DNA from 3 places in the Bacillus sp. LQ01 genome. Region 1 is predicted to be linked to each of the others. Evidence: riboswitches for the same ligand, from Rfam matches in the RefSeq annotation. Region 1 holds a riboswitch; each other region holds the start of a gene.

Region 1 (4,717 bases):
CTAAATTTACAACAGATTGCATACCAATCATACATCCTATACCAATTGCTATAAAACTGCCGAATGGATCTACACATAATTGTGCAATTTTTAAGGAGCGAAGTACTATAGTCAAAACTCCCACCAATAGAATAAATACACCAATAAATCCTAGTTCTTCAGAAACTATTGCCATTATAAAATCAGTATGTGGTTCCGGAAGATACCCTGTTTTTTGTATGCTATTTCCAAATCCGCGACCAGTGATTCCTCCAGAGCCAATGGCAATAAAAGAGTTTACAAGCTGATATCCATTTCCTTGCGCATCAAGAAAGGGATTGAAAATCGTAGTAATACGTGTCTTTTGAACTGCTGATAAACTATATTGAATCAAATAATATAAAATAGGTAACCATAAAATAGAACCGATGGTAGTTCTTTTGATTAGTAGATTTATATTTATTCCTGAACAAAGAAATATGCTAATACCTATACCTAATATTAAAAGTGCAGATCCTAAATTTGGTTGTTTAAAGATAAGAAAAAAAATTGTAGCTAAAAAAAATAAAAGTTTTCCGATACCACTCCAGTTATTTTTAGCTTGTTCTTGTCGCAATGCAAAAAAACGGGCTGTTACAAGTATTGTTCCTAATTTAAGAAATTCAGCTGGCTGTATTCCAAAGATCCATGACTGAGCATTATTTACCACTTTTCCTTTCCATAAAACCATAATTAATAAAAAAATCCCCCCAACCATAATACAGATTGAGACTATTCGTTTTTTCCATATTTCATATGGGAGTAAAGCACAAATTATTAATCCTATTGTTCCTAAAAGTAGCTTTGTTAATTGAGAATCAACAAAATGTCTACTGTTATAACCGTAATGTTGGACAGCGACAATGGAGCTTGCACTATACATCATGATAATACCTAAAGTACATGTTATGAATAGAGGAAGGAGCAATAGATAATCGAGTTTTAATATTTTTTTCATTTTAATATCCTCCTGATTTAAAACAAAACATAATATTACATTTGCTAATGAATAGAATCTTGTTCTCGTCAATTACTAAATATGACTTTTGTTTAGAAAGATTCTATCACTTATTCCCTGTTTTTTACGCAAAAATCCCCCTAGTATGTAACTAGAGGGATTCAAAATGGCATGACTAAATAAGGCTTTTTCCCCCTAGTAGAGCTTTGGCACTATACAACGTAAAGTAATGAAAATTCATTACTTAGCTATCTTAAGAAGAGCCTTAATCCGACAATTCCTGTTCTACCCATTGGCGTCTTTCGACATTTTTGGGCAATAGCCTGTGTTTGCATAGGAGCCTCACCTAACAGGTTAAGCAATATAAATTTTATGTGTTTGTTTCGTGTAGCAAGCATAAATATATTTTTTTTGCTTGTCAAGCAACCGTATTGCTAATTTTATTTGTTTTATTGCTTTATAGTCCTTTGAGAAATGATATAAAAAAATGTCTGTAATCATTCTGTATAAGTACATATTTTTGACTTGTAGTGTATCGTTTGATTAAGTAGTTTAACCATATAAATTTGATAAACAGTAAAGAAGATTTTAATCATAAAAGAAGATTTTTTGTGAATGTTCTTTTTATATACAGAATGACTAATTATTCATCTTTTGTTATAAAGTTGGAATTTGATTAAAAATAATAAGTTTCATATGTTTTATTACGTTTCTTCGAATTAAATCTATTTGAATTCTATGTTTTTTAAGGGGAATTTTAAATTTATAATAAAATATAATTTCATTTTCTATAAAAGATTTTTTTATAAATGGAATTGAAAGTCAGTTGACAAATATTAAATTCTGGTTTAAATTTTGAAGTAATTCAATAAACTTTGTTAGGTGAGGCTCCTGTATAGAGAAACGCTGCTGCCCAAAAATGTCGAGAGACGCCAATGGGTCAACAGGAACGGTCGGATTAAGGCCCTTCTTAATGTAGCTGGTTATAAAAACCTATGCTATACAGTGCTAAAACTCAACGAGGGAGTGGTATACGATTTGATAGAAAGGCACCTCTGTGATTTCGGCAGAGCTGTCTTAATAATCATTTATTTGTATTGTGAAAAAACCTTTACTCCTTTTTGAGTAAAGGTTTTTCTGTTTAATGTTATTTATTTTTATCTTGTCTATATTCAAAAAGGAGGTAATTCTAACTAATGAATTGATTGCAATGTAACTATTATTGCTCTAATAAAAAATTTAAGACAGATAAAATAAAACAAAACCACTCATGAAACTCTAGAGTCTCCCTTAGCAATATGAGGAGGAGTTAACATGAAGAAATTATTAAAGGAATTACTTATAACCAAAAATAACTTGGATGCAGAGAAAGTTTTACGTCTTCCGTCGTATGATATTGCGCAAGAAGTAAAACAGTTTTCAATTGAAGATCAAGTCATATTACTAAATATGATTCCTGTATTAAAAAGCTCTAAAGTTCTTCAATATATGAGTGCAGAAGAAAAATATAATATCTTAATTCACTTATCTGAAAATAAAGCTAAAAAGTTACTGAATTTACAACCGATTGATGAATTAGTAGATTTACTTCTAGCGGTTCATCCGGAAAAACAGGCTAAATTAATGGCGTATCTAGATAAAATTACAAAACATAACGTAAAAAAATTAATGACTTTCAAACCTGAAACGGCAGGAAGTCTTGTTACAAGTGATTTTGTTGCAGTTAGAGGAAATTGGTCAGTAAAAATGACATTGAAGTACATTAGGGAACATTCTGAAAATGTAGAATCAATATCTTATAGTTATGTTCTTGATAGTCATGGTTATCTTGAGGGAATCGTTTCCATACATGAGTTATTACTAGCAGCAGATGAAGAGATATTATCTACTATCATGATGCCAGAGGTAATTTCAGTACACGCTGAAGTTGACCAGCAAGAAGTTGTAAAAAAGCTACTGAATTATAATTTAGCAGCAATACCTGTCACAACAGCAAATAATAAAATGATTGGTATTATAACATTTGATGACGTAATGAATGTTATGGAAGCAGAAGCTACAGAAGATATTCAAAAGTTAGGCGGAAGTGAACCATTGAATCAATCTTACTTTGAAGCTAGTATTTGGAGCATTTTCCTAAAACGTCTACCATGGTTATTACTTCTTTTTGTTGCTGAGGCATATACAGGTACAGTATTAAAGTATTTTGAAGACGAAATTGAAACTGTAGTTGCCCTTGCTTTCTTTGTTCCATTATTAGTAGGTACTGGAGGGAATACAGGAACACAGGTTGTAGCAACAATTACTCGTGCAATTGGTATTGGAGAGTTAAAATTTAAAGACATTTTCCGTGTAATGAAAAAAGAATTTGCAATTGGTATGCTTCTTGGACTTGCACTTGGGATAGCTGGGCTCATTCGTGCTTATATGTTAGGAGTTGGAACAGAAGTTGCGCAAGTTGTAGCAATTACTTTATTATTTATTGTTATTTGGGCTTCTCTTGTAGCAGCTGTTTTACCTTTAATTCTAAGAAAATTAAAACTAGATCCTGCAGTTGTTTCAGGTCCATTTATTACAACATTTGTTGACGGAACAGGATTAATAATTTACTTCATGGTTGCAAAAACGTTATTAAATTTATAAATATACACTAAAAAAACGAAATCCGGAATAAGTATGTTGCCTTAATTGCTAAAACATAGTGGGGAATTCAGGCATGAGGAAATCAAACACTTTTGTCTTTAGATAAATAATATTTTAATGGATTTATTGAATGTAATGAATGCTGGAGGATAAAACTATGAAACATCTAAGAAAAATCTTCAAACGAATTTTGCTTCTATTTTCTATTTTAATGATTATTGGCGTAGGAATACTATTTGGTACTAGCTATGGCCGAGAGCTTCGTATAACAATCGCTGGGAGTATATTAACTTCTCAGCATCCACAATATGCGAAATATACATTCCTATCCCAAAAGGAACTAGATAAACTGCAAGATAGAATTAATCATCCAAAATGGTCAAACAGTGATGAGCATATTTATAAAAAAATAGTAGGAAAAAGATTAGAAGAATTAAAAAATCAGCCATTAGAAATTGATGTAGAAACGATTAAAAGTAATAAAGATAGTCGCTTTCTTTTCGAAGGAAAGTTAGTCACAATTAGTAATCCTTTCAATGTTAAACTTGTTAGCCATCAAGGAACACAGGGTGCTAACAGGGGAGAAAAAATTAGTGTAATGGCAAAACGTAATCATGCACTTGTTGCTGTGAATGCAAGTGGATTTGCTGACGAAACAGGAAGGGGTGGAGGAAATGTTGCTACTGGAATTGTGATAGAAAATGGGAAAGCTATTGATACAAATATGGATAGAAATGCCCCTACAATTATTACGGGATTAACAAAGTTTGGTCAAATGATAACAGGAAATTATTCTACCCAACAACTGTTGGATAAACAAGTCGTTTCCGCAGCTGGATTTATGCCACAGTTAATTGTAAATGGAGAAAAAATGATTACAGAAGGAGACGGCGGTTGGGGGTCGGCTCCAAGAAGTATTATGGCCCAAAAAGAAGATGGTACAATTATGTTTCTAGTTATTGACGGTAGACAGACACATAGTATAGGAGCTACGTTGAAAGAGTGTCAAGATATTTTATATGAAAAAGGAGCTATAAATGCAATGGCAATGGATGGAGGTTCTTCTGCTACCCTATATTTAGGAGGAAAGGTTATAAA
Region 2 (4,717 bases), 840 kb from region 1:
AACCAATAAAATATGTTGTGCGATTAAGCTTGAAGAACTTTCAATCGTCCATGAGCGATTAAACCATTCACTTAAATAAGAAATACCATATTCACTAATTGTAATCTGGCATACAATAGCTATAATTATTGCCACAATATAAGGAATATATATTCTGCATATACGTTTTAAAAGGTATGACCCATAGCTACTATAGTTTTTTTGAATAGATTCATACAAAACAAATCCGCTCAAAACAAAAAAGATAATAACTGATTCGTTACCACTACTAAAAATTAGACGAGCAGGCGTTTCTTTTAATAGATACACAACAAATGGTTTATTATCTTCATAACTGTAATTTTGAAATGCTGAAAAAATCATTAAATGATGACCAATCATTACTACTAATGAAGAAATCCCTCTTATAGAGTCCAATTCTTCGTATCTTTTCATCTTTTTACATCAACTCCTAATGAAATGATAATAATCATTTCAAAGCGACATCTTTATTCATATTCCTCTCCTTTCTTTTCATTCCAATTTTTCATATTAAAATGATTTTATAGTATAAATTTGAGTGTATTGTAACATTTTTTGTAATATTTTGAATAGAAAATCTCAAAAATTGGTATATACCAATTTCAACCTCGAAAAATGAGTAATATTGATAGAAAAACGCTATAAAAATATCTTGCATATTTACAAAATTAAAGAGCTGAATAGCGTTTTTTCAATATAAAATAAAAAAGATAGCCTACATAGGCTATCTTTTTTATTTTATTTAATTACTGGCACCACTATATGCTACATGTCGTTTCTCAATTCTCTCTTCAATTTCTTTCATATTTTCTTTATTATTTAATAGTGATTGTTTATTTTCAATTAATAATTGTTTAAAAGATTTTCTCACTTTTTTTCTCATTTTCATTGTCCTCCTTGGGGGATGGTTTATATAAAAGATAAAGAATTATCTGTGTGTTCTTATAATAATTGATTGTTGTGAATTCTATTTGAACTTCATATGAAAATCTCGTTTATTTTCTGACAACTTTGTGAACACGAAAAAATGATTATCTAAAACTATGTTGAAATTAATTCACTTCATGATAAAAGTTATTATTTTCATCAACTTTTATCATTATATCTTGTCGAAATATTTATATATTTAAAATTGAGTTCGACATAATTTTATTTATTATAATACTGTTTACAAAAACAAAAAGAAGGTGTTACCAAGTCAAAGTTCGACTTATGCAACATCCCTCTTCCCAAACTATTTATAGCATATTTATTAATATTTCAGGTCTTCCCCAATTCATTTCTTCACAAACAAATCTAAGTTTTTCTTCATCCATTGTGTGTAATCCTTCTTCTAGTGAACATGAAATTGGAACTTCACAGTGAATTTGGGCTAATTGTAACGAAATATTTAAGTTCTCTAAATCACTTTCAATCTTCGTACGCTGCGCTTTTGTTAATGATTCTACATTTTCTAGTACAGCGGATACTGTTCCGTGCTCTTGAATAAGCTTATACGCTGTTTTTTCACCGATACCTTTTACCCCTGGATAATTATCACTTGTATCTCCCATGAAAGCTTTTGCATGGACGATTTGCCACGGCTCTACACCTTTTTCTTCCATGATTTTCTCCGGTGTGTAATATTCGTAATTTCCAATTCCTTTACGCAGAAGCATGACTGTAACGCTCTTATCAACAAGTTGAAGTAAATCCGTATCACCTGTTAAAATATAAACTTCAGCTTCATTGCAATATTGTTTTGCAAGCGTACCGATACAATCATCGGCTTCGTAGCCTTTCATACCGATAACTGGAATGGATAATTTTGCAGTCATTTCTTGCACTAAATCAAATTGAGGAATTAATTCTTCTGGTGGCGCTGCACGATTTGCTTTATAATTCGAGAACGATTCTGTTCTAAATGTCGTACTTCCCATATCCCAGCATGTAACGATATGTGTTGGTTCGATCGCTTGCGTAGCTGTTAATAAGTGTTTCATATAACCATGAATCCCGTTCGTAGGGGTTCCATCTTGTCGTTTCATAAATTGTCCGTAGACACTTGTTGCGTAAAAAGCACGAAATAATAGTGCCATACCATCAACTAATAATACTTTTTTCATAATTCCTCTCCTATTAAAAAAATAATAACCTTACGTTATCACGTAAGGTTATATAAATAGATTACCATTCTACGTTTTTGCTCAACTTTGTCTATTATACATTGTTTTTGTATATTTAGCATCATTAACACATTAAGACGTTCTACTACAACAAGTATGCAAGATGCCTGAATACGTATTTTTTCCAGTAGAAACAACGATAGCTTTTGCATTTCCACTAACAATATGCGAACCTTTAAAACATACATTTTCAAGCTCAAGTGGATTATAATCTTTCATCCGTTTTAATGGAATAAACCGTTTACGTTCAAGGTGATAGCAGCTCTCAAACTTCTCTATATTCGCTTCGTTTCCCGTTAACACAGACTCATTCACTAATAAATCATCTGCATAAATAATACGTACATCAGCTGGCACAGCATCTCCAGCCGAAAGAAAAATCATATCTCCAGGTACAAGTTCTTGCACAGGTATCTCCATCATTTTCAGTTCACTATTTAGCCCTGTACTACTAGAACATTCTACTCTAGATACAGTAATCGTTTCACGTTGTAATTCATCACACACACGTTGTTTTGAAAAACCTGGAATCATGCCACCTAGCTTCATCATTACTTCTGCAAGAAGTGCTCTTTTTGAAGTTAGTTCATTTCGGCCATATACTTGAATACGTTTTTGTGCCTCTTTCATTGATAGTCCGTCTCTTGTTGTTTTAAAATATGCAAATACAGATTTTACATCTCTTGTTGCAATTTCAATTAATAAATCTTTATTTTTTTGGAGCATTGTTTGTTCTTTTATTGATTTTTTACTTAGTTTATATGACGTGTTACCCACAGTTTTGTTTGCATATAACATATTATCGTCTCCTCCTTTACAACATAGGAAGAAACGCTTTGTTTCTCAATTTATCCACTTTACTGTGAAAGTGTCTCGCGCTTTATAAACGCTATATTGTGATAAATATAGAGGGAGGAACAAATCGTTTCCTGCCTACATCATATATTTTTGATTTGAAGTATATGGGTAACGGAACCGAGTCAGAATTTGACATGCTCCTCACCTCCTCGTTTAATTTTATAGTTTATAATATGAAATTACTCATAGCTTGGTAACAAAAAAGACCCCTACCCTTAAGAGAGTAGCGGCCATTACATACACAAATAAACGATTTCTAATATAATTAGAAATCTACGGACCTCTCCCTCACCGAGTTTTAGCACTGTATAGCATAGGTACATTACCAGCTACGTTAAGAAAAACCTTAATTCGATCATTCCTGTTGACCCATTGGCGTCTCTCGACATTTTTGGGCAGTAGCATTTCTCTATACAGGAGCCTCACCTAACAGAGACTTATTTTCATTACATTGAAAATGTTACTCTTATTTAAAATAGATGTCAACCGTAGCCTACAATTTTTTCAAATGGTATGGCAAACTAACGTATATAAAGTGAAACTTTAATCAGTGGGGGTTTTGTTCATCCGCCACTGATTATTAGCCCTCACCAATCGGGCTGCCCGGCAAATAGCGGGATAAAATAAAAAACTTTACGTTTAAACGTAAAGTTTTTAATAAGTTATACAACCAGCGATTACAATCCCAATTGAAAGCGATAAAAACATAAGAAAAAGACCGACTGCTTGATTATCTTCTTCGAGACTTTTGTTTATATTAAAGCGTGGTGTAAGCCACTCAGCTAAATAAAAGACGATAATTTGAGCCAAAATCCCAACTGCTCCCCACGAAATCATATCAAGAAGTGAAATTGAATTAGCTGCTGTCGAATATAAAACGATAGCTAACCCAAGTAATCGCCCTCCAAGCACATAGCTTACCGCCTTATTACCTTGAGCCATTAACTTAAATTCCTTAACTTTCGTTGTCACTTCCATCAAGAACAGACCAATACATAAAAGTCCAAGTGTTACTGCTAAATATAATAAAAAATTAATCATTTTTCCCCCTCCTTTTTATACCTACCGGTAAATAGTACGATTCATTTCCTGTAATCTTTTCTCCCGCGCGAATACCGATACTACTCGCTTTTCCAGCAATTAAAAAAGAACCAAACACATAGGACAGTTTCTCCATCCCTTTTTCTGTTTCCAAGGATACGACTGGCAGTTCTGTATACTTTTGAAATATCGGCAGTGCAGTTTTATACGTTTGATGTGCATTTTGAAGCATAATATTTTCATCCTTATCGCGAATCGTAATTGTATCTCCTTCTCTACCAAATGAAGGTTTTTGAACGAAAGAACCTTTTCCTAAAAATAAATCTGGTTCTAAATATGTAGGTAACATATATTCTTTAATCCACTGTTGTTCCTCGTTTGTATAAAAGACCTCTTCTTCTGCTAACCCCCAAATAAGACACTGAATTGATTTTGGCTGAAGTAAAAATGCTGACAAAGGATTTATTATAAAAAGCTTTCCGGCTTTTACAAGTTGCAGCAGTTCCACACCTACCAAATCTCCTGTTTCAGGATCTTGATCCTCAATTAAATCTTCTATCGGATATGTTTGGCGATATAAAACATCAATCTTCGCCCCATCTTTATCAACTAGAGCATCTTTTGTAATTCTA
Region 3 (4,717 bases), on a different contig from region 1:
GTATATCTTTCTCTACAATACGATACCCAAAACATTCTATACCGTGTGACAATCTTTTCGTTTCTACATAAAATTCATTATCTTCAAATACGGTACCTTCTTCTGTTATCTCCACAACTTCAAGTGGATATTTCACATGTGTCGTACTTACCGATAATGCCACTTCAATAAATTGTTTAATTCCTTTCGGTCCATACACCGTTAAAGGCGTAGTTCCTCCTTGAAATGAACGGCTACCTAATAAACCAGGCAATCCAAAAATATGATCGCCATGTAAATGCGTAATAAATATTTTTTCAATGCGGCGCGGACGTACAGATGTATGTAATATTTGATGTTGCGTGGCCTCGCCACAATCAAATAACCAAGTTTGTCCTCGTTCTTCTAACAATTGTAAAGCAATTGCTGAAACGTTCCTTCCTTTTGAAGGAACACCTGCACCAGTTCCTAAAAATACAAATTCCACTTTCTTTCCTCCAGCTCTAAATATACTCTATCTCTCATCTTACGGAATGTTATTTCAAATGGCAAATTGAATTTACATAACCAATCATCTAGACAACTATATAACACGAACGTTATACTTAAAAAATTTAGCCATCGTTCGTGTTTTATGGTAAAATGATTATACTACATTTTAAGGGAGCGTTTTATTATGAAAGAAGTATTTCGTTTACAAACTGATTTTTCATCTTCATTTGATCGCTGGGTAAGTTCTTTCGTGTCTGATCACCCAGCACAATTAGAATGGACAACTTTAAAGGAATTAATCCATGAATATACAACATCACATACAAATGATACGTTACCAGCATATATTTCTTCAGCTTTAACATATTACGCCCAACGTGTTTCAACTACAAACAGTTCAGAGATTGTTATTTTTGAAAACCCTACAATCTCGTAATCTATAATAAAAAAGCACTGGTTACAGTGCTTTTTTATTTATACTTATTTAACAAATGATCATATTCCGTCCAAAAGTCGGTATACATACTTCGCTCAAACTCATTTGAAATTATCTTTTCACTTGATTTATTAAATAATTCTTTTGCTTGTAGTGCAAAAGAAGCAATTTGTTTTCTATATTCATTTTCATTCAATTCTATATGAAGTCCTTCATAGTAGATAGCCTTTTGATTAGTAGAAATAACTTTGACAAAGTCCTTTAAAATCACGTTTTCACCTATATGGTTTATAGTCCAATGAATTGAAATTGGGCATCCTAACATGAGCATAGTGCCACATCCGTGCAAAATAAGCCCCGCTTCATTTTCAATATCACAAATATATTCTTTATCTAAAGTTCGTAACAAAGCTAAAGCTGATTCACTTATTCCCCATTCCTCATCCATACCTGTCTGCGTAATAATCGTTCCAGCCACATTTAAATATATTTCTCCATGAGAACATAAATCTTCATGCTCATTAAACAACCATTTTTGATTCTCAATATTTATAATAAAATTTTGTGGTCCCATTACAAATTCCCCTTTTATAAAAATATTTTTTCCATATTATTCATAATCAATATCATGCATTTCATCCCACATATCTATTATAAATCTGTTTAATATTTTAAAAACACAGATAAAAAAGATATTGACACTACGATTTTACAGTGCTAACATTCAACATGTAATTGAATATGGTCTCTGTTAGGTGAGGCTCCTGTATAGAGAAACGCTGCTGCCCAAAAATGTCGAGAGACGCCAATGGGTCAACAGGAAAGGTCGGAATGAAGGCCTTTTTTAACGTAGCTGGTTTCAGTACCTATGCTATACAGTGCTAAAACTCAACGAGGGAGAGGTGCATGTATTTTGTCATACACAAAAACTGTTTTTATTTATGTCTACTAACAGTCTTTGTTGTGGACTCTTTTAACTGCGAATTCAGACCTTTACTCGTTTTGAGTAAAGGTCTTTTTACGTCTATATGCACCTTACTATGAAACAAACATAGCATATTCAGAAACTACTAAATTGTACGGAGGTGAGGAACAGTTGGCAATTGATGATTCGGCCCAGATACCCATACGTTTTACATTCATATTTCATCATGTAGGTAGGAAAGAAACTGTTCCTCACCATTTCAAATAGTTAGGTAACAGATTGTTTCCTCCTTCATGACAGAGGAGGAACTACCGATGTTTAATTTACAAAGACAAGAAACAAAGCATGCTTATGAGCAAGATAGCATGAAAACAAATAACGAATTATTAGTGGAGGTTGCAACACAAGATGTAAGCTCTGCGTTAAAACTTTTAGAAACAACACAAGATGGATTATCTAAACAAGAAGCGTCTCGTAGACTTTCTTTATATGGTCCGAATGAAATAGCTCATAATAAAATGGCGCCGTGGTACATTCAATTTCTATTGGCATTTAAAAATCCATTTATTTTCGTTTTATTAGCTCTTGGAGCACTCTCCTTTTTCACAGATGATATGCAAGGAACGATTGTCGTATCTGTAATGGTCCTACTTAGTGCAACGATTCGGTTTTCCCAAGAATTTCGTTCTCAAAAAGCTGCCGATAAGTTAAAAGCTATGGTTCGAACAACTGCGAGCGTATTTAGAATAAATGGATTTGTACATGAAACAAAAAATGTAAAGAATTTAAACCGAAATTACACAACAGAAATTCCAATTGAGGAACTTGTACCTGGCGATATTATTTCCCTTTCAGCTGGTGATATCGTTCCAGCTGATGTGCGTGTTGTATCCGCTAAAGATTTATTTGTTAATCAATCTTCTTTGACAGGGGAAGCACTTCCTGTAGAAAAATACGAACACTGCTACCATACAGAAAATAAGCATATCTTACCGAAAAACATGAAAAAAAATTACAATCCACTCGATATGGAAAACCTTTGTTTCATGGGAACAAATATTGTAAGTGGTAGCGCAAAAGCTGTTGTCATCTCAACAAGTACCGATACGTATTTCGGCTCTTTAGCAAATAAGGTAATTGGAAAGCGTGTAGAAACAAGCTTTGATAAAGGTGTAAACAAAGTAAGCTGGCTCTTAATTACATTCATGCTTATTATGGCACCTATCGTCCTTCTCATTAATGGATTCACAAAAGGAGATTGGCAAGAAGCTTTCTTCTTCGCTATTGCCGTTGCTGTTGGCCTTACACCTGAAATGTTACCAATGATTGTAACTGCTAATTTAGCTAAAGGTGCCGTTAACATGTCTAAACAAAAAGTAATTGTAAAACAGCTAAATTCTATTCAAAACTTAGGTGCTATGAACATTCTTTGTACAGATAAAACCGGAACTTTAACAGAAGATAAAGTGGTCCTTGTTCGTCACTTAGATCCCAAGGGAAATGAATGCAATCGCGTCTTGCAATTTGCCTATTTAAATAGTTTCTATCAAACTGGATTGAAAAATTTAATAGATAAAGCTGTTATTAAGCATACAGAGGAAAACAATAAATTTAATCCATCAGCTTTTCAAAAGCTAGATGAAATTCCATTCGATTTCGCCCGCCGGCGTATGTCAGTTATCGTAAAGGATATTTCAGGTGAACATACAATGGTTTGTAAAGGTGCCGTAGAAGAAATTTTATCAATTTGTAACTACACCGAAGTGGATGAAAAAGTCGTTCCACTCACCGAGGAAATACGTTCAAATGTCAAAAAACTAAGTGAGACATTAAATAGTGAAGGTATGCGGGTTATTGCTGTGGCTTATAAAAAAGATAGAAGAATAAATGATACAGAGTACGCAGTAAAAGACGAAACTGATATGATTCTCAGTGGATATATCGGCTTTTTAGATCCACCGAAACCATCTGCAGCAGCTGCAATTCAAGCATTACAAAAACATGGTGTACAAGTGAAAATTTTAACTGGCGATAACGAAATTGTTACAAGAAAGGTTTGTAAAGAAGTTGGATTAGATATCGGCGAACCAATCCTCGGTTACGAGATTGATTCTTTACCAGATAAAGCATTAGCAAAACTTGCTGAAGAAACGACTGTATTTGCGAAGCTTAATCCAATGCAAAAATCTCGTATTATACACGCATTACAAGGAAATGGACACACTGTAGGTTACATGGGAGACGGCATTAACGATGCTGTAGCATTACGTGAAGCTGATGTCGGAATATCTGTTAATACTGCTACTGATATTGCGAAAGAAGCTTCCGATATTATTCTACTCGAAAAAAGTTTAACTATATTAGAAGCAGGTATTTTAGAAGGACGTACTACATTCGGAAATATTTTAAAATATATTAAGATGACAGCTAGCTCTAACTTCGGTAATGTGTTTAGCGTGTTAGTAGCAAGTGCTTTCATTCCTTTTTTACCGATGCTTGCCATTCATCTTTTAATTCAAAACTTACTTTATGATATTTCACAACTTTCTATTCCATGGGACAAAATGGATAAAGAGTTTCTAGAAAAACCACGAAAATGGGATACTGCAAACTTACGAAGCTTCATTATTTGTATCGGCCCAATTAGTTCCGTATTTGATATTATCACATACGTAGTCATGTGGAATGTATTTGGTGCAAATACACCGAGCGAGCAATCATTATTCCAGTCCGGTTGGTTTGTCGTTGGATTGTTAACACAAACTTTAATTGTTCACATGATAAGAACACAAAAGATTCCATTTATTCAAAGCACTGCATCAACACCAGTCGTTTTATTAACCGCTCTTATTATGGCAATCGGGATTTATATTCCATTCTCACCA

What was found. A riboswitch is a leader RNA that binds a small molecule or an ion and turns the genes downstream of it on or off. The one in region 1 is predicted to bind magnesium.
Region 2: another riboswitch for magnesium. It lies ahead of AC22L0_RS04355 (P-type ATPase actuator domain-containing protein); the one in region 1 lies ahead of mgtE (magnesium transporter).
Region 3: another riboswitch for magnesium. It lies ahead of mgtA (magnesium-translocating P-type ATPase); the one in region 1 lies ahead of mgtE (magnesium transporter).

The regions. Positions count from the first base shown of each region.
Region 1 is NZ_JBYEZL010000001.1:1,638,452-1,643,168, forward strand. Features, by position in the region: gene AC22L0_RS08465 (FtsW/RodA/SpoVE family cell cycle protein) at 1-976, opposite strand, end outside; M-box (ykoK) riboswitch at 1,161-1,337, opposite strand; M-box (ykoK) riboswitch at 1,844-2,009, shown strand; gene mgtE (magnesium transporter) at 2,291-3,619, shown strand; gene AC22L0_RS08475 (phosphodiester glycosidase family protein) at 3,777-4,717, shown strand, end outside.
Region 2 is NZ_JBYEZL010000001.1:796,026-800,742, reverse strand. Features, by position in the region: gene AC22L0_RS04370 (acyltransferase family protein) at 1-435, opposite strand, end outside; gene AC22L0_RS04365 (FbpB family small basic protein) at 764-904, opposite strand; gene AC22L0_RS04360 (5'-3' exonuclease) at 1,260-2,126, opposite strand; gene AC22L0_RS04355 (P-type ATPase actuator domain-containing protein) at 2,259-2,984, opposite strand; M-box (ykoK) riboswitch at 3,320-3,485, opposite strand; gene AC22L0_RS04350 (DUF350 domain-containing protein) at 3,699-4,085, opposite strand; gene AC22L0_RS04345 (glutathionylspermidine synthase family protein) at 4,078-4,717, opposite strand, start outside.
Region 3 is NZ_JBYEZL010000002.1:685,993-690,709, reverse strand. Features, by position in the region: gene rnz (ribonuclease Z) at 1-466, opposite strand, end outside; gene AC22L0_RS16025 (DUF3932 family protein) at 656-907, shown strand; gene AC22L0_RS16020 (hypothetical protein) at 942-1,481, opposite strand; M-box (ykoK) riboswitch at 1,648-1,815, shown strand; gene mgtA (magnesium-translocating P-type ATPase) at 2,147-4,717, shown strand, end outside.